Regions from separate parts of the Synechococcus sp. RS9909 genome, predicted to be linked through region 1. Evidence: predicted binding sites of a transcription regulator. Region 1 holds the regulator's gene; each other region holds the start of a gene.
What was found. Region 1 encodes NtcA, which controls nitrogen genes in cyanobacteria. Its sites were predicted from a motif close to GTANCNNNNGNTAC; they were not measured.
Positions count from the first base shown of each region.

Region 2: the regulator NtcA is predicted to act here: its motif matches at 2,986-2,999, upstream of glnA (type I glutamate--ammonia ligase).
Region 3: the regulator NtcA is predicted to act here: its motif matches at 2,821-2,834, upstream of urtA (urea ABC transporter substrate-binding protein).

Region 1 covers NZ_CP047943.1:418,980-424,552, forward strand. Annotated here, with positions in the region: gene SynRS9909_RS01945 (alpha-mannosidase) at 1-281, shown strand, start outside; gene psbN (photosystem II reaction center protein PsbN) at 269-409, opposite strand; gene psbH (photosystem II reaction center phosphoprotein PsbH) at 494-694, shown strand; gene SynRS9909_RS01960 (TatA/E family twin arginine-targeting protein translocase) at 704-979, shown strand; gene pth (aminoacyl-tRNA hydrolase) at 979-1,602, shown strand; gene SynRS9909_RS01970 (DUF3146 family protein) at 1,599-1,856, shown strand; gene SynRS9909_RS01975 (hypothetical protein) at 1,834-2,265, opposite strand; gene SynRS9909_RS01980 (DUF3084 domain-containing protein) at 2,265-3,476, opposite strand; gene ntcA (global nitrogen regulator NtcA) at 3,540-4,283, opposite strand; gene rph (ribonuclease PH) at 4,362-5,102, opposite strand; gene SynRS9909_RS01995 (cob(I)yrinic acid a,c-diamide adenosyltransferase) at 5,264-5,573, shown strand, end outside.
Region 2 covers NZ_CP047943.1:1,548,200-1,553,772, reverse strand. Annotated here, with positions in the region: gene SynRS9909_RS07890 (class I SAM-dependent methyltransferase) at 41-1,102, opposite strand; gene SynRS9909_RS07885 (hypothetical protein) at 1,242-1,493, shown strand; gene glnA (type I glutamate--ammonia ligase) at 1,499-2,920, opposite strand; gene SynRS9909_RS07875 (allophycocyanin subunit beta-18) at 3,184-3,708, shown strand; gene SynRS9909_RS07870 (alanine--glyoxylate aminotransferase family protein) at 3,803-4,987, shown strand; gene SynRS9909_RS07865 (nucleoside deaminase) at 4,959-5,402, opposite strand; gene SynRS9909_RS07860 (aminotransferase class V-fold PLP-dependent enzyme) at 5,516-5,573, shown strand, end outside.
Region 3 covers NZ_CP047943.1:2,522,136-2,527,708, reverse strand. Annotated here, with positions in the region: gene SynRS9909_RS13420 (urease accessory protein UreD) at 1-889, opposite strand, end outside; gene ureE (urease accessory protein UreE) at 997-1,482, shown strand; gene SynRS9909_RS13410 (urease accessory protein UreF) at 1,479-2,186, shown strand; gene ureG (urease accessory protein UreG) at 2,186-2,791, shown strand; gene urtA (urea ABC transporter substrate-binding protein) at 2,912-4,210, shown strand; gene urtB (urea ABC transporter permease subunit UrtB) at 4,279-5,433, shown strand; gene urtC (urea ABC transporter permease subunit UrtC) at 5,434-5,573, shown strand, end outside.

The sequences.
Region 1 (5,573 bases):
CTGGCTGGTGGGGGCCGGTGGGGGCGATGCCGGCCGTGCGCTCACTGCTGCCAGCCCTTCCTGATGCGCTGGTGCCGATCCGGGTCAGTCGTGCTCAGGCCTCTGGCGCTGTGCTGCTGCAGGTGTTGAATCCGGGCGCGAAGCGTGTGCGCTGGAACCTGGTGGACGGGGCGGCCTGGCAGATGCGGCGAACTGGAGCGGGGGGCTTCACCCGGGAGCTGGTGCTTCGGCCCGGTGAACTGGCCGACCTGGAACTGTCGCCTGCGCCTCAGTCGTCGTGATCGTCGAATGGATCATCCAGTCGTTTGGAGGGGGGGCCGAAGGCTGTGTAGATGCCGAAACCGGTGAGCCCGAGCAGAACGGCGAGCACGGCGATCGCCACCGTGAGCGCTGGGGAGGAGGTTTCCATCACATCTCTCGACAGGTTCGACCCGTTCCGGGCCATGGCCCCTACAGTATCCAGACTGAACCTCACCCGAGCCCCAAGCCCGTCATGGCGCAACGCACTCGTCTGGGAGATCTCCTCCGTCCCCTCAATTCCGAGTACGGCAAGGTGGTGCCCGGCTGGGGAACCACGCCTGTGATGGGCGTGTTCATGGCCCTGTTCCTGGTGTTTTTGCTGGTGATCCTGCAGCTCTACAACAAGTCGCTGATCCTCGAGGGCATCAACGTCAACTGGAACGGTTTCGGTTGAGGTAAGGCGATGAATGTCTTCGGCATCGGCCTCCCCGAGATGGCCGTGATCGGTGCGGTGGCCCTGCTGGTGTTTGGGCCCAAGCGCCTGCCGGAGTTGGGGCGGACTCTGGGCAAAACCCTGAAGGGTTTCCAGTCTGCCTCAAAGGAATTTGAGCGGGAGATCAACAAGGCGATGGCGGAACCCGAGCCGATCGAGCAAGCCCCACTGCCACCTGTCGCGGAACCTTTGCCTCGCGATGCAGCCGCTGGTGAGCGCGTGAAGCCAGGCGATTCCGCGTCCTGATGCAGGCCGGACAGCTGCGGCTCCTTGTTGGGCTCGGCAATCCAGGTGATCGCTACCACGGCACCCGCCACAACGTGGGATTCATGGCGTTGGAAGCTCTGGCCCGCCGCAACGCCAGCGCCTTTCGATCGATGGCCAAGCTGCAGGGGCAGGTGGCGGAGATCGGCTTTGGGCCAGGCCGGTTGCGGTTGCTCATGCCGCAGACCTTCATGAATGAGAGTGGTCGCTCGATTCGTGCTGCCCTGGATTGGTTCCAGTTCGATGTCAATCAGGTGCTGGTGGTGGTGGATGACATGGACCTACCGCTAGGACGTCTGCGCCTTCGCGCCAAGGGCGGCGCTGGTGGCCACAACGGTCTGCGCAGCACCATTCAGCATCTGGGCACCGAGGCCTTTGCCCGACTCCGGATTGGCATCGGTGCTCCGGGACGCACGGCAGAGGAGCGTCGTGCCCGCACCGTGTCCCATGTGCTCGGTCGCTTCAGCCAAGCGGAGCAGCCGCTGCTGGATCAGGTGATCGAGGCGGTGGTGCAGGGTGTGGATCAGATCCAGCGCCAGGGATTGGAGCGCGCCGGCAACCATCTCAATGGTCTGCAGCTGGTAGACGAGGAAAGCGGCCCATGAGTGCCCTGCCGGTCACCACGGCCCATCTCCGGGTCCTGCGTCAGAGCTTTCAGCAGCAGCGCCTGGAGGGCGAGGTGCAGGCCGGGGGCTTTGCCTGGGAATTCTGCTGGTTGTTTGATCGCGGTGAACTGCATGTGGAGCCTTCGCTGGGGCGGGCCTTGATTGAGGATGCCCTGCTCCGCTTTCTCGTGAAGGCCGATTACCACCTGGAACCGGGAGGCGACTACACCTTCACGGTGCGTGCCCGTTTCTGAGCGGATCGGGCCAGTCGAGTCTGACGCCGAAGTGATCTTCGAGCATCACCAGTGCCGCGAAGGCATCGAGATCGAGCGGTGGCAGTCGCAGGCCTTCGGGGAGCAGCCGGCGCCAGCCCCGCGGTGGTCGCAGCGTCCAGTAGCGCGCGCGCGCTCGCAGGGTGGTGCCCCGTTCCTCCACCAGCTCCACGGGCAGCAGGGGGCGCAGGCGTTGTTCCCAGTCGGCACTGCCGGTGCCGTTGCCCAGCACCACGGTGCTGATCGGTTCTTCGTCGCTCCAGCGCTGGATCTGGTGGAGAACATCCTCCACCGGCAGCACCAGGCCCTCGATCACACGGTGGCGATTGAGCTCGCAGAGCACCAGGCCACATTTGCTGCGTCCCGGGTCGATCGCGAGCAGGCGTGTCATCAGGGGGTGGGGGCGCCAGCTGGTGTGTTGGAGGGGATGTCGCCGACGGCCCGCAGCTCCACAGCCACGGGATCGGCGGTGTCACTGCTGCGCAGGGTCACCACCTCCAGCTCGATGCGGGAGGGAGTTCGCTCCAGCAGCTGCTGTCCGAGGCTGTTGAGGCGGTTGGCGTCGAACTGGAGTCCCTGACTGAGGGACCCCCGCCGTTGGGCTTCAGCAAGGGCGGAGGCCAGGAGCAGATTCAAGCGGTTGCGCACCGCTTCGTTGCCAGTCTCGTTGCGTTCGATCGTGGTGCGCGCCAGCACATCGCCCGTGTTCACCACCTGGGTGTTCGGACGTACTTCAGGAATGGCATAGACCACGGTTTCGCCAAGTAGCACATTGGCGGCGGAGCGGATGTTCACCACCCAGGTGCCCGGTTGGCGAATCACCTGTTCGAGCCGTTCAATGTCGTTGCGTGGCACCAGCAGAATCTGCCGATCGGCCTTCTCACCCGGCAACACCCGCTGGTAGGCCTGCAGGTTGGCCTCACGCAGCATCTGGTCGATCACCTGCTTGGCTTGCCCTGGATTGTCGAGCCGCAGGGTCGCTGTGGCCAGGGGTTCGCCGCTGCTGAGCACCACGCTGCCTCGCCGCAGGGCCAACACGTTTTTCTCCAGTTGGCGCAGTTCCGCCTCGCCGCTGCGAATGCGATCGCGCACCTGGGCCAGCTCGGCTTCCGTGCGTCGGATCTCGGCATCGCGCGCTTTCACGTCGCGGCTGAGTCGAGCCCGTTCCGCCTCCAGCTGCTGGCGTTGTTGCTGCAGCGGCACCAGCGCCTGGCGGAGGGTTTCGGCCTTGGCTTTGGCATCGGCCAGATCCTTGCTGGCACGCGAGCGTTCGGCCTGGGCCTGAAGCAGTTCACGGCTCGCTTTCTTCTGGGCCTGCCGACTCGCCTTCAGGGCCTTGCGGCTGTCGTTGAGCTTGGTCTGCAGGGCGTTCAGTTCAAACAGCCCCACCCGCAGCTGCCGACTCACCAGCAGCAGCAGGCCGAGCGACAGCGCTGAAATCAGGCTGCCCGTGAGCACGGTGATCACCACGGCGGTGCGGCGCGGCCGCAATCCCATCAGGCTCAACCGGGCCTTGCCCACCTTGGAGCCGAGCCGATCGCCCAGGGTGGCGAGCACGCCACCGAGCACGAGCAGGATCAGGATCAACAGCCAGCCGGTCACGAATCCAAGGGCGGTGAAGGGGGACGACGGGCCGACCGGAGCCCATTGTCCCCCGCGGATGGCTCAGCTGAAACGTTTGGCGAGGGCGATCGGATCGAGCACGGTGATCTTCTTTCGGTCGATTTCCACCAGCCCCGCATTGCGCAGATCCCCGAGCAGTCGGGTGATGGTGACGCGGGTGGATCCGATCGCTTCAGCGATTGATTGATGCGAGAGCCGCAGGTCGATGGTGATGCCCTGGGTGCCGGGGATGCCGAAATCGCGGCAGAGCACGAGCAGAAAACTCACCAGTCGCGACGACATGTCGCGGTGGGTGAGCGTTTCGATCATCGTTTCGGTTTGCAGGATGCGGCTTGAGAGCCCTTGCAGCAGCAACAGGCCTACGCCGGTATCGGCTTCGATCGCCTGGCGCACGGAAGCGGCAGGCGCCGTGACCATCTCGACCCGGGTGAAGGCCACAGCGTGATAGAAGCGATCGGAGCGATGGCCGGTGAGCAGCGACAGCACCCCGAAGAGGCTGTTTTCCCGCAGCAGCGCCACGGTGATCTCCTCCCCCGATTCGTAGACCCGGGACAGCCTGACGGCGCCACGCCGGATCAGGTACACCCGCTCGGCGGGATCACCGGGGAAAAAGATGGTTTTACCCCGTTCCACCAGCTCGGTGCTGGCACCCTCCAGATCGCGGATCACTTCCAGGAGGGTGGGGGTATGGGCCGTGGCCGTGTTGGCCAGGGTGGTGCCGCCGCCGCTGGAAGCTGGAGCGGGCTGGGGTGAGTAACGGCTGAAGCCGCGGGTGGCTCCGACCATGGCGGCACTGCAGGTGGCTGGACGCTACGGATGGCCCTGGCTCCACCTTGTAGCAATCCACACGAAATCCGGCGTTGCTCAGGGGCGCGACTCCGGTGCCAGGGCCCGCTGCTGCGCCGCCATCAGGGCCGTCAGGCCTGGTTCGGCCAGGTCGAGCAGCCGCGTCAGTTCGCTGCGGCTGAAGGGGGCACCTTCAGCGGTGCCCTGCAGTTCCAGCAGGCGGCCGCTGCCATCCATCACCACATTCAGATCCACATCGGCCTGGCTGTCTTCGCTGTAGTTGAGGTCGAGCAGCGCCTCTCCGCCGATCAGCCCCACCGAGACGGCGGCCACCTGGTCGCGCACGGGGTTGTGGCTGAGGTCGCCTCGCTTCACCAGGCGCTCGCAGGCCCGTTGCAGCGCCACCCAGGCGCCGGTGATTGCGGCGGTGCGGGTGCCGGCATCGGCCTGGATCACATCGCAGTCGACCAGCAGGGTGTTCTCCCCCAGGGCCTCCATGTCGAGGCAAGCCCTGAGGCTGCGGCCGATCAGGCGTTGGATCTCCTGGGTGCGGCCGGAGAGTTTCAGCAGTTCCCGCTTCTGCCGCTCGGGCGTTGACCCGGGCAGCAGGCGGTACTCGGCACTGAGCCAGCCCTTGCCGCTGCCCATGCGCCAGCGGGGCACGCCGGCCTCGTGGCCAATGCTGCAGAGCACGGCCGTGCGCCCGCTGCGCACCAGCACGGAGCTGAGGGCAAAGCCCATCGGATCCCACTCGATCGCGACAGGCCTCAGTTCGCTGGGCGAGCGGCCATCGACTCGTGTGGAGACCTGGTTGGACATCGAGGCGCGGCGGCATGCAGCTGAGCCTGACAGCTCGACCGTTGTCCCAGGCGCACACCATGACCAGGGGCGCACACCATGGATGGTGTCAGTCGGCTTGTGTGCCGCGCTTCCGGCGCTAGATTCGAACCCTGCAGGCCGGGTGCGGCCGTGTGAACGCCATGACCGCCAGCCTCAGTTCGAGCCATCGCCCCCTGGACCCGCGCAGCGCCGAGCGCCGGGCCCTTGAGCGTGCTGGTCTGCGGCCGTTGCCCCCTGTGCCGCCGCGGCCACCCCTGCATCTGGTGGCACCGGAGGGTCAGTTGCAGGTGCATACGGCTCCCTATCGTGGCAGTTTTTCCACAGTGTTCAGCCAGGCGCTGCGCGCCGCCGGTCTTGGCAGCCGGGTGATGGTGGTGCAGTTCCTCAAAGGGGGCGTCGACCAGGGGCCAGAGCGTCGCCTCAGCCTCTGCGGACGGCTGGATTGGTTGC
Region 2 (5,573 bases), 1.1 Mb from region 1:
GTCGAGAGCTCCCGGCGCAAGAGCCCGTGTCAGGAAAACCTTATGGGGTTTTCTGGGCGGCCCAGACCCGCGTCATGAAGTGGGACTCGGCCGTGATCCCCTGGAAGCCGGCTGCGCTGAGCCTGGCGTCGATGTCATCGCGGATGTAATCCGGGTAGTAAGGCTCGTGGAAGGCGCGGCGGAAATTCTCCATCGCCACGCTGAACTGGGGGGAATCAGCCAGCTGAATCGAATCGGCCAGCACCAGAACGCCGCCGGGTTCGAGCACGCGATAGCACTCTGCAAGCACGGCCTGACGCGCGTCGCCGGGCAACTCATGCAGCAGGAACACGCAGGTCACCGCCTGCATGCTGCCGTCGGCGAAGGGGAGGGCTTCGCCATTGCCCTGCAACAGTTGCACCAGACCCTGCCGGCCCTGGTTCAGCCAACGATTCGCCTGACGCAGATAGGCCTCGGACAGATCCAGGCCGATCAGGGTGGCGTCGGGGAGCGCAGCCCGGATCTGATGCAGGGTTCGCCCCGTTCCCGTGGCCACATCGAGCACCTTCAGGGCGGCGGCCGGGCGGTTGTTAAATCGGCGGACACCGCGCAGCAGGGGGGCGATCACGCGCCTGCGCATGGCATCAGCAGAGCCGTTGAAGAGGATCTCGACCTGGAGGTCGTAGAGCTCCGCGGAGTGGTCGCTCAGGTAGCCATCGGTTTGATGGTGAAAGTTCTGTAGGTAATAGGAGGGGTAGAGCGCATCCTGCGCCTCATCGGGCAGGTCGCGCACATTCCGATCTTTGCGCCGCATCCAGGTGGAGGGCAGATCGAGCCAGAGCCGGGGATAGCGGGTGGCCCAGTCGACCCAGGGGAGATCGAAAAGCTGACGGGTGGGGTAGAGCCCCGCTTCGGCGTCTTGCCAGTCTTGATCCTCAAGGGCGGCGAGGGAACGGCGCAGCTCCAGAAACATCTCCTGGGGCACCGCTTCGGTTTGGGGGGTGGCCTCCGGAGCGACCCACTCCATGAGCTTGGTGCTCAATTCCTTGTGCGCGAGGCCCGCCAGGCTGCGGCTCTGCTGCAGGGTGCGGTAGGCGATTTCAGTGAGAGTGGGCGTCGCCATCGCGGCAGTCGGGCATCCAGATGCTGCCCATTCCAGCTCACCGGAGCCTGCCGGCGTGACCATGGCACGTTTCATGTCGCAGCCCGGAAAAACGGTAGTGGTTGCTACAGACTGATGGCAGGAATCGGAGGCTTCAGCCATGACCGATCGTGATCGCCGCAACCTGTTGGAGCGTCGCCAGCGGGCAGCCGCTGAATTCGTCGCCTGGTCTGATCACCATGCTCAGGACCAGCGCCACCACGAGGCGCTTTTAGCGCAAATGGAAACCCATCCCGACCGATTGGATGGCCGCAATGCCATGGCCCAGCAACGGGCCTGGGCCCAGCGGGACCAGCACCGCCGCCACTTGCATGACAGCGCCCTGGCCCAGCTGAGGCACGCCTTTCGCTGATCGAATCAGGCGTCGTAATACATCACGAATTCGTGGGGGTGGGGCCGCTGTCGCAGCTGCTGCACCTCCTCGTATTTGATGTCGATCCAGTTGTTGATGAAGTCTTCGCTGAAGACACCCCCTTCCATCAGATAGTGCTTGTCGGCGTTGAGGGCCTCCAGAGCCCCGTTCAGGGATGCGGGCACGGTGGCGATTTGCGCCAACTCGTCGGCGGGCAGCTCGAACAGATCCACATCAGTGCCGTCGCCGGGATCGATCTGGTTCTTGATCCCGTCGATACCGGCCATCATCATCGCCGTGAAGGCCAGGTAGGGGTTGGCCAGAGCATCGCCAGAACGGAACTCGAGACGCTTCGCTTTCGGGTTCGGGCCGGTGAGCGGAATCCGCACGGCGGCGGAGCGGTTCCCCTCGGAATACACCAGGTTCACGGGTGCTTCAAAGCCGGGCACCAGGCGCTTGTAGCTGTTGGTGGTGGGGTTGGTGAAGGCGAGGAAGGAGGGGGCGTGCCTGAGAATGCCGCCGATGTACCAACGGGCGGTCTGGGAGAGGTTGGCGTAGGTGCCTTCGCCGAAAAAGAGGGGTTGGCCGCCTTTCCAGAGGCTCTGGTGCACGTGCATGCCACTGCCGTTGTCGTTGAACACCGGCTTCGGCATGAAGGTGGCGGTTTTGCCATATTTCTTGGCAACGTTCCGCACCACGTATTTGTACGTCATCACGTTGTCGGCGGCCTGGATCAGCTCGGCGAACTTCATGCCCAGTTCGTGCTGGCCGGCGCCGGCCACCTCATGGTGGTGCTTTTCGATGGGAATCCCCAGTTGTCCCATCATCAGGAGCATCTCGGAGCGGATGTCCTGGGCGGTGTCGTTGGGGGCGACAGGGAAATAACCCTCCTTCAACTGAATCTTGTAGGCCAGATTGCCGCCTTCTTCCAGTCGGCCGGAATTCCAGGGGGCTTCAATCGTGTCAACGCTGTAGAAACATCCTCCTTCACTGGAGCTGTAGCGGACGTCGTCGAACAGGAAGAATTCCGGCTCCGGACCGAAGAATGCAGTGTCGGCCAGCCCTGTGCCGGCGAGGTAGGCCAGCGCTTTCTGCGCCAGGGCCCGGGGGCAGCGGTCGTAGGGCTCGCCGGTGCGCGGATCCTGAATCGAACAGATCAGGCTCAGGGTCTTGTGCCGATAAAAAGGATCGATCCAGGCGGTGTTGGGATCGGGAACCATCGCCATGTCGGAGGCGTTGATCGCTTTCCAGCCCCGGATCGATGACCCGTCGAACGCCAGTCCTTCACTGAACGCCTGGTCATCCACCATGTCGGCGCAGACCGTCAGGTGCTGCCACTTGCCATGCAGATCGGTGAACTTCAGGTCGATCAGCTCAATGCCGTCGTCCTTGATCTGCCGGAGAACGTCCTGTGCGGTCTTGGCCATGAATGATGTGGGTGGCACGAAGCCTCAGTCGTGGCGGACCGTAGGGAGGGATCGACCCTCTTTTTGTATCAATGCGTACATTTTTGGGGTCCTCGGTCCTGACCCGCGCTCGTCAGCCGCAGTCGACACCTGCAGCGTGGCGGCTGCGCCGATTTTCTGCTTGGTAACCGTTTCTGTCAATTGGGCCATATCGCAGCCACCCAAAGCGTTCTCCACGGTTCGCTGGTGTTACTTTCCAGCTTGTCATCGTCTAAGCCTGCGCCATGCGTGATGCCATCACCGGGTTGATCGGCCGCTACGACCAGCTCGGTCGTTATCTCGATCGCTCCGCCATGGACAGGATTGATGACTATCTCTCGGAAGCTTCCATTCGGCTCAAGGCCGTGGAACTGATCAACCGCGAAGCCGCGGAGGTGGTGCGCGAAGCGAGCCAGCGGCTGTTTGCCGGCGACCCGGAACTGCTGCTTCCCGGCGGTAATGCCTACACCACCCGACGCCTGGCCGCCTGTCTGCGCGATATGGATTACTTCCTTCGCTATGCCAGCTACGCCCTGGTGGCCGGTGACAGCACCATCCTCAACGAACGGGTGTTGAACGGACTCGATGACACTTACAAGAGCCTGGGAGTGCCGACGGGTCCGACCGTGCGCAGCATCACCCTGCTGGCTGAGGTGCTCTGTGAACGGCTGGTGGCGGAGGGTCTGGAGATCGATCGTTGTGCCGTGATTCGTCAGCCCTTTGATCACATGGCCTCCGGCCTGGCGGCCACCGACGTGCGGCAGCGCTGACGGTTTGCTGTTTTCACCGTTGCAAACGCACATCTCTCCCCGTCTTGGCGGAGCGACTGCGTAGGCTTCACGCCATTAATTTCTTGTGCAGGCCTTGGCGACATCGCTCTCTCAGCGTCCGGTTGATTCGAGCCACCGCCAGGCTCTTGCCCCGATCGCCACACCGGATCGGCTTCTGTTGGGTCCTGGCCCTTCCAATGCCCATCCGACGGTGCTCCAGGCCCTGTCGCGCACCCCGATCGGTCACCTCGATCCTCTCTATGTGGAGTTGATGAGCGAGGTGCAGGAGCTGCTCCGTTACGCCTGGCAAACCGACAATCGCCTCACCCTTCCCATGAGCGGCACCGGCAGTGCTGCCATGGAAGCCACCCTGGCCAACACGGTCGAGCCCGGTGACACCGTGCTTGTGGCTGTGAAGGGCTATTTCGGTCATCGCCTCGCTGACATGGCCGGTCGTTACCGCGCCGATGTGCGGGTGATCGAGCGTCCCTGGGGAGAGGCCTTCAGCCTGGAGGAGCTCGAGGCAGCCCTGATCGAGCATCGGCCCGCGATTCTGGCGATGGTGCATGCCGAAACCTCCACGGGCATCTGCCAGCCGATGGAGGGTGTGGGCGATCTTTGCCGCAAGCATGATTGCCTGCTGCTGCTCGACACCGTCACGTCCCTTGGTGGCGTTCCCCTTTTCCTCGATGCCTGGAAAGTCGACCTTGCCTACAGCTGCAGTCAGAAAGGGCTGAGCTGCCCTCCAGGCCTCGGACCCTTCACGATGGGCCCCCGCGCTGAAGCGAAACTCGCTTCCCGCTCCAGCAAAGTGCCCAACTGGTATCTCGATGTCTCCCTGTTGAATCAATACTGGGGGAGTGATCGGGTGTACCACCACACGGCACCGGTGAACATGAACTTCGGCATGCGGGAAGCCCTGCGTCTGCTGGCGGAAGAGGGGCTGGAGCAGGCCTGGGCCCGTCATCGTCGCAATGCCGAAGCGCTTTGGGCTGGCCTCGAGCGACTCGGCCTGGTGCTCCATGCCCCCGAGGCCTTGCGTCTCCCCACCCTCACCACCGTGCGCATCCCGGAAGGGGTGGATGGCAAGGCCTTCAGCCAGCACCTGCTCAACACCCACGGCATCGAAGTGGGTGGTGGGCTCGGCACCCTGGCCGGCAAGATCTGGCGGATCGGCCTGATGGGTTACAACTCCAATCCTGAGAACGTGGATCGACTGCTCAACCTGTTTGAGACCGAACTGCCCCGGTTCAAGTCGGTCGCTGCCGCCGTTGTCTGAACCAGGCTTCCAGCCTGGTTCTCGCCTCCGGCTCCATCACCCCACCCACCACGCGCATGTGGTGGTGGGCACTGCGGTGTTGGCTCAGATCGATCGTGCTTCCAAGCGCCCCACGCTTGCTGTCCCAGGCGGCGAAGATCACCTGGCCCATCCGGGCCTGTACCAGGGCGCCGGCGCACATCGGGCAGGGTTCCAGGGTCACCAGCAGGGTGCAGTCGTTGAAACGCCAGTCCTGACGCAGCTGGCTGGCTTGCCCAAGGGCCACAAGTTCGGCATGGCCGAGGGGATCCCGTTGCCGTTCGCGTCGGTTGCCGCCGTAACCGATGCAGCGCCCCAGTCCATCCAGGATCACGGCGCACACCGGCACTTCGCCCTCGCGGCCGAGCTGGTCGGCGCGCCGCAGCAGCCGCCCCATCCAGAGGCGCTGTTCCGCATCGCCCAGAACATGGTGGGTAGCCACGGCGCTCGAAACGGAGACCTGCCGTTGGCACTGTGCCACCGCAGGGGAGAATGGCGTTTGTTCTGGCGATGGTCTTGGTCGGCAACCCCGCGCGCGAACCGATGCTGACCCTGCCTTTCTTTGCTG
Region 3 (5,573 bases), 500 kb from region 1:
ATTGCGGCGCCGACAGCCTCCGCGCCCGGCGGATCAGCCACCACACCCGACTGAACCAGAGCCGGGCATCCCGGCTGGATGGGCCGATGTATCGGGCGATCAGGCCCTGATCGAGCGCATCGCAGGCCATCGTTCCCGTCAGGCCGTTGCGGGCCTCTCGGCCCTGCGTCAGCAAGGCGCCGAGCATGTCCGCGTCTGATGGTTCCGGTGCAGCCCAGACCAGTGATCCGAACACCGGTTGCTGGTGCATGCCATGGGCTGTCTTGAGGGCATCGCCGCCCAGTTCCAGCCGGTCCACCAGTTCCCAGCGGCTATCGCTGTCATCCGATCGACGAATCTCCAGGTTCGAGCGCCAGCACCCCGCCCCCAGCGTTTCTCCGGCGGCGGTGCGGCCCAGGCGCACCAGTTCTCCGCCCAGATAGGAGGCGCCTGGGGCGAGCTCCACCTGCATGGTTTGTTCATAGAGCCCGCCGTCAAACAGCACCAGCTCCTGGGGCAGCCATTCCAGATCGCTGCCGGGCGCCAGCTTGAAGCGGCAGCTCTGCCGGGCCCAGGCGCCGGCGGGATGCAGCCGACTGCGCCCGACGCTTCCATACACCTTCTGGGCGGCCACGCTCGTGATCAGGCCGCGGCTGCCCCTGTCGGCCTCCAGGTGGATGGTCAGGGCATCGCCACCCACCAGGCCTCCGGCGGTGTGCAGCAGAGGCAGTTGGCAGCGACCATCGGCGCCCCGTTCGGCGCGCATCAGTTTGAGTGGTGCGCTGCAGCCGCCCTGATGGATGGTGACGCCCCGGCGCTGCAGCAGATGGAGATCGCAACGGCCATGCCACGGTTCGGTCGGCTGTTGGGAGAGAGCTTGTTGGGAGAGAGGCTGCTTCAAGGCTTGCATCGCCTCACCCTGCGCCGCTTCGCACTGATCACTCTGTAGCGGTTCACACCAAAGCCGCTCCGCTTCCCTGGGCAGGCTGGATCCCAACGCACAGCAAAGGCACAGCGATGGATGGGGCAGGGGAGTTGGTGGTGCTCTGTTCTCGTCAGCCCGTTGAGGGCGGCGCTGCAGGCTCCGCTTTGTTGCTGCCCCTCAGTGCCGAGGAGCGCACTCGCCTGCGCGGACGGCGTCGCACCGCCTGTGGCCGTGCGGTGTTGCTTCAGCTGCCCCGCACCGAGCCGCTGCAGCCGGGGGAGGTGCTCAGCGATGCCTGCCGCAGCCTGGAGGTGAAGGTGGTGGCGGCACCGGAACCCCTGCTGGTGGTGCGGGCGCCCTCGCCGTTGGCCCTGCTTCAGGCGGCTTATCACCTGGGCAACCGCCACGTCGCCCTGGAACTGCAGGACGGGGAGCTGCGTTTGTTGGAGGATTCGGTGCTGGCGGAGATGTTGCGGCGTCGCGGTCTGCAGGTGGAAACCGGTTGCCTGCCCTTTCATCCTGAGGGGGGCGCCTATGCGGCGGCCCATGGCCATTCCCATGCTCACCCCCGGTCATGAGCCGATCGCTCGCCCTGCTGCAGTTGGTCAGTCCGGCGTTGCCGGTGGGCGCCTTCAGTTATTCCGAGGGGCTGGAACAGCAACAGCAACAGGGGGCCTTGCCGGATCAGCAGGCGTTGGAAGCCTGGTTGCGGGCCGAACTCGAGCATGGTGCCGTGCGGATCGACACCGCTGCCCTGGCGCCGTTGCGCCTGGCCTTGCAGCAATGGCGCGATTGGGCGCCCCGTGGCGATGGGGATGGTGAAGCCCGCCAGCGCCTGCTCGACCTCGATCGCTGGTTGCTGGCCCAGCGGGAGGCGCCGGCGATGCGGGCCCAGCAGCGGCAGATGGGTCGCTCCCTGCAGCAGTTGCTGGCCGACCTCGGACATCCGTTGCCCTCGCCTTATGGCGACACGGTGGAGCCCGCGCTTGCCTATCCGGCAGCCTTCGCCTGGGCGGGGCTGGTCTGGGAGTTGAGCCCGCTGGAGTTGGCCGAGGGCTATCTCTACAGCTGGGTGGCCAATCAGCTCAGCGCCGCCGTTCGGTTGGTGCCCCTGGGCCCCAGCCGGGCCCAGCTGCTGCAGCGCCGGCTGCTGCCCCTGATCGCCGCCCAGGCCGCGTCATTGCAGGATCAGGACCCGCGTCAGCTCTGGAGCTCCGGGGTGGGTGCCTCCATGGCCCAGCTCTTGCATGCTGAGCTGTATTCACGACTGTTCCGAAGCTGATGGCCGGCAGCAAATTGAGGTTGGGTGTTGCCGGGCCGGTGGGCTCAGGAAAAACGGCCCTGGTGGAAGCGCTCTGCCGCCGCCTGCGTGATCGCCTCCAGCTGGCGGTGGTCACCAACGACATTTACACCCAGGAGGACGCCCAGTTCCTCACCCGGGTCGGTGCCCTGGAGCCGGAGCGGATCCGGGGGGTGGAAACCGGTGGTTGCCCCCACACCGCGATCCGGGAGGACTGTTCGATCAACCGGGCGGCTGTGGCGGAGCTGGAGGCGGCGTTCCCCGATCTGGATCTCGTGATGGTGGAAAGCGGTGGCGACAATCTGGCGGCCAGTTTCAGCCCGGAGCTGGTGGATTTCTGCCTCTATGTGATCGATGTGGCGGCCGGCGACAAGATTCCCCGCAAGGGGGGGCCGGGAATCACCCGTTCCGATCTGCTGGTGATCAACAAGATCGATCTGGCGCCGCTGGTCGGGGCGGATTTGCAGGTGATGGAACGGGACACTTTGCGGATGCGAGGTGAGCGTCCTTGGTGCTTCACCAACCTCAACAGCGGCGAAGGCCTGGATCAGGTGGAGGCGTTTGTGTGGCAACAGCTACCGAATTGAGGAGATGATCGCCGGGCGCTTCTCAAAGCGTTGCCATTGATACCTGTGCTGGGCACAGGCGCTGGGAGGGTGACTTTGCCGCTTTGACAAGCGCGCGACTCACGAATTTCCAGAAGCACAATGACTCAACCATTGTCAAAGCGGTTCCTGATCGGGCTCGCAGCTGTTTCCCTCGGTGTGTCGGTCACGGCCTGTGGTGGTGGTGAAAAAACGGCGGATAGTGGCCAGTTTGACGATTCCGTCAAGGTGGGCATTCTTCACTCTCTGAGTGGCACCATGGCCATCTCAGAAACCACCTTGGTGGACACTGAGAAGATGGCGATTGAGGAAATCAACGCCGCAGGTGGCATTGAAGTTGATGGCAAGAAATTCAAAATCGACTACATTGTCGAAGATGGGGCTTCGGATTGGCCCACCTTTGCCGAAAAATCCAAGAAGCTGATTGATTCCGATAAGGTTGCGGTTGTCTTCGGCGGCTGGACCTCCGCCAGCCGCAAGGCGATGCTGCCGGTGTATGAGTCAAAGGATGCCTTCCTCTATTACCCGATTCAATACGAGGGTCAGGAGTGTTCCAAGAACATCTTCTACACCGGTGCGACTCCGAATCAGCAATCGGAGCCAGCCACCGAGTTCATGTATCTGAAGTCGCCGGCTGCCGGCAAGCCCTTCTTCCTTGTGGGCTCGGATTACGTGTTCCCCCGCACCTCGAACACGATCACCAAAGCGCAGCTGGCCGTGCTTGGCGGCAAGGTGGTGGGTGAAGATTATCTGCCTCTCGGCAATACCGAGGTGGCGCCGATCATCGCCAAAATCAAAGAGGCGCTCCCCGATGGTGGTGTGATCATTAACACCTTGAATGGCGACCAGAACGTGGCCTTCTTCAAGCAGATTCAGGATGCTGGCATCACGCCTGAGAATGGCTATTACGTGATGAGCTACTCCATTGCCGAGGAGGAAATCAAAACGATTGGACCCGAGTTCCTCAAGGGCCACTATGGCGCCTGGAACTACATGATGTCGATCGATACGCCGGCATCCAAGACCTTCGCCGCCAACTACAAGAAGTTCACGGATGATCCCGATGCCGTGGTGGCTGATCCCCAGGAGTCGGCCTACAACATGGTCTATCTCTGGAAGAAGGCGGTAGAAAAAGCGGGCAGCTTCGATGACGACAAGGTACGGGAAGCTCTGATCGGCGTCAAGTTTGATGCTCCTCAAGGGCCGATCGAAGTGCGTCCCAATCACCACATCTCGCAGATTGCCCGGATCGGCAAGATCACTCCGGCAGGTCAGTTTGAGATTGTGGCCCAGTCGGATAACCCGATCGACCCCCAGGCCTGGAACCAGTTCGATCCTTCCTCCAAAGGCTTCGCCTGCGACTGGAGCGACCCCAGCAAGGGCGAGAAATACAAGCTCTGATCGCTGGCTTGACCCCTGCGGGAGTGGCTCAGCACTCCCGCTTCTTTTTCACTCTCTGACATTTGCCAGTGGAGCTTCTTCTTGAAAGCCTCTTCAATGGTCTGGCGATTGGTTCTGTGCTGTTGATTGCAGCCCTGGGCCTGGCCATTGTGTTCGGTCTGATGGGTGTGATCAATCTCGCCCATGGTGAGCTGATCATGCTCGGCGCTTACACCACCTATGTGGTGCAGCTGATTTTCAAGCAGCCAGCGCTGCTACCCGTCTACGACATGTATTTGATTGTTGCTCTGCCGATCGCCTTTGTGGTGAGCGGCGTTGTGGGCATTTTGCTGGAGCGCACAATCATCCGCCGTCTTTACGGCAACCCTTTGGAGACCTTGCTCGCCACTTGGGGGGTGAGCCTGATTCTGCAGCAGTTTGTTCGCAGTGTGCCCCTCGCCTACGGCGCCGGACTGGTGCTGGCCCTGCTGATCGGTTTTCTGCTGCCGGCACTGCTGCCGGAGCGGCTGCAGCTGCAAATGTCCTCGCGTTGGCTTCGTCTGGGCAGTTGGGCCCTTGGCGCCCTGGTTGGTGTGGTGTCGGCCGGTGGATTGGCCGCAGCCATCCGCAAACTCGGTCGCCCGGATGCGCGCAACGTGGATGTCACGGCACCGGCCTGGATGCGTGGCGGGATCGAGTGGATGGATGTCACCTTTCCGGTGCCCCGTCTGGTGATCATCGTGATCACCGTTCTGGCCCTGGTGGCGATCGCCTGGTTTCTCAATCGCAGCGTCTGGGGTCTGCGCATGCGGGCCGTCACGCAGAACCGCTCCATGAGTGATTGCCTGGGAATTTCCACCGACACCGTCGATGTGCTCACCTTCGGCATCGGTTCCGGTCTGGCAGGCATTGCCGGTGTGGCGGTGTCGATGCTGGGTTCGGTCGGACCGAACGTGGGCTCGTCTTACATCGTGGCCTGCTTCATGGTGGTGGTGCTCGGTGGTGTCGGCAACCTGCTCGGCACCGTGATCGCTTCCCTGGCCATCGGTGTGCTCACCGATCTGATCGGCGCTGGCCGTCTGCTCACGCTCTGGCCCGGCATGCCGACGCCACTGGAATCCACGGTGCAGTTCTTTGCCACCACGAGCATGGCGCGGGTGCTGGTGTTTGCCCTGATTGTGGTGTTCCTGCAGTTCCGACCCGCCGGCCTTTTCCCTCAGAAGGGCCGGATGGTGGAGGCCTGAATGATGACCCGTCGTCGTTTTCCCTGGTCATGGCTCCTTTGGGCCGTCGTGATCGTGGCGGTGCTGCTGGCGCCATCGGTGTTGCCCGTGTTTCGGCTCAACCTCCTCGGCCGCTATCTGGCCCTGGCGATCGTGGCCCT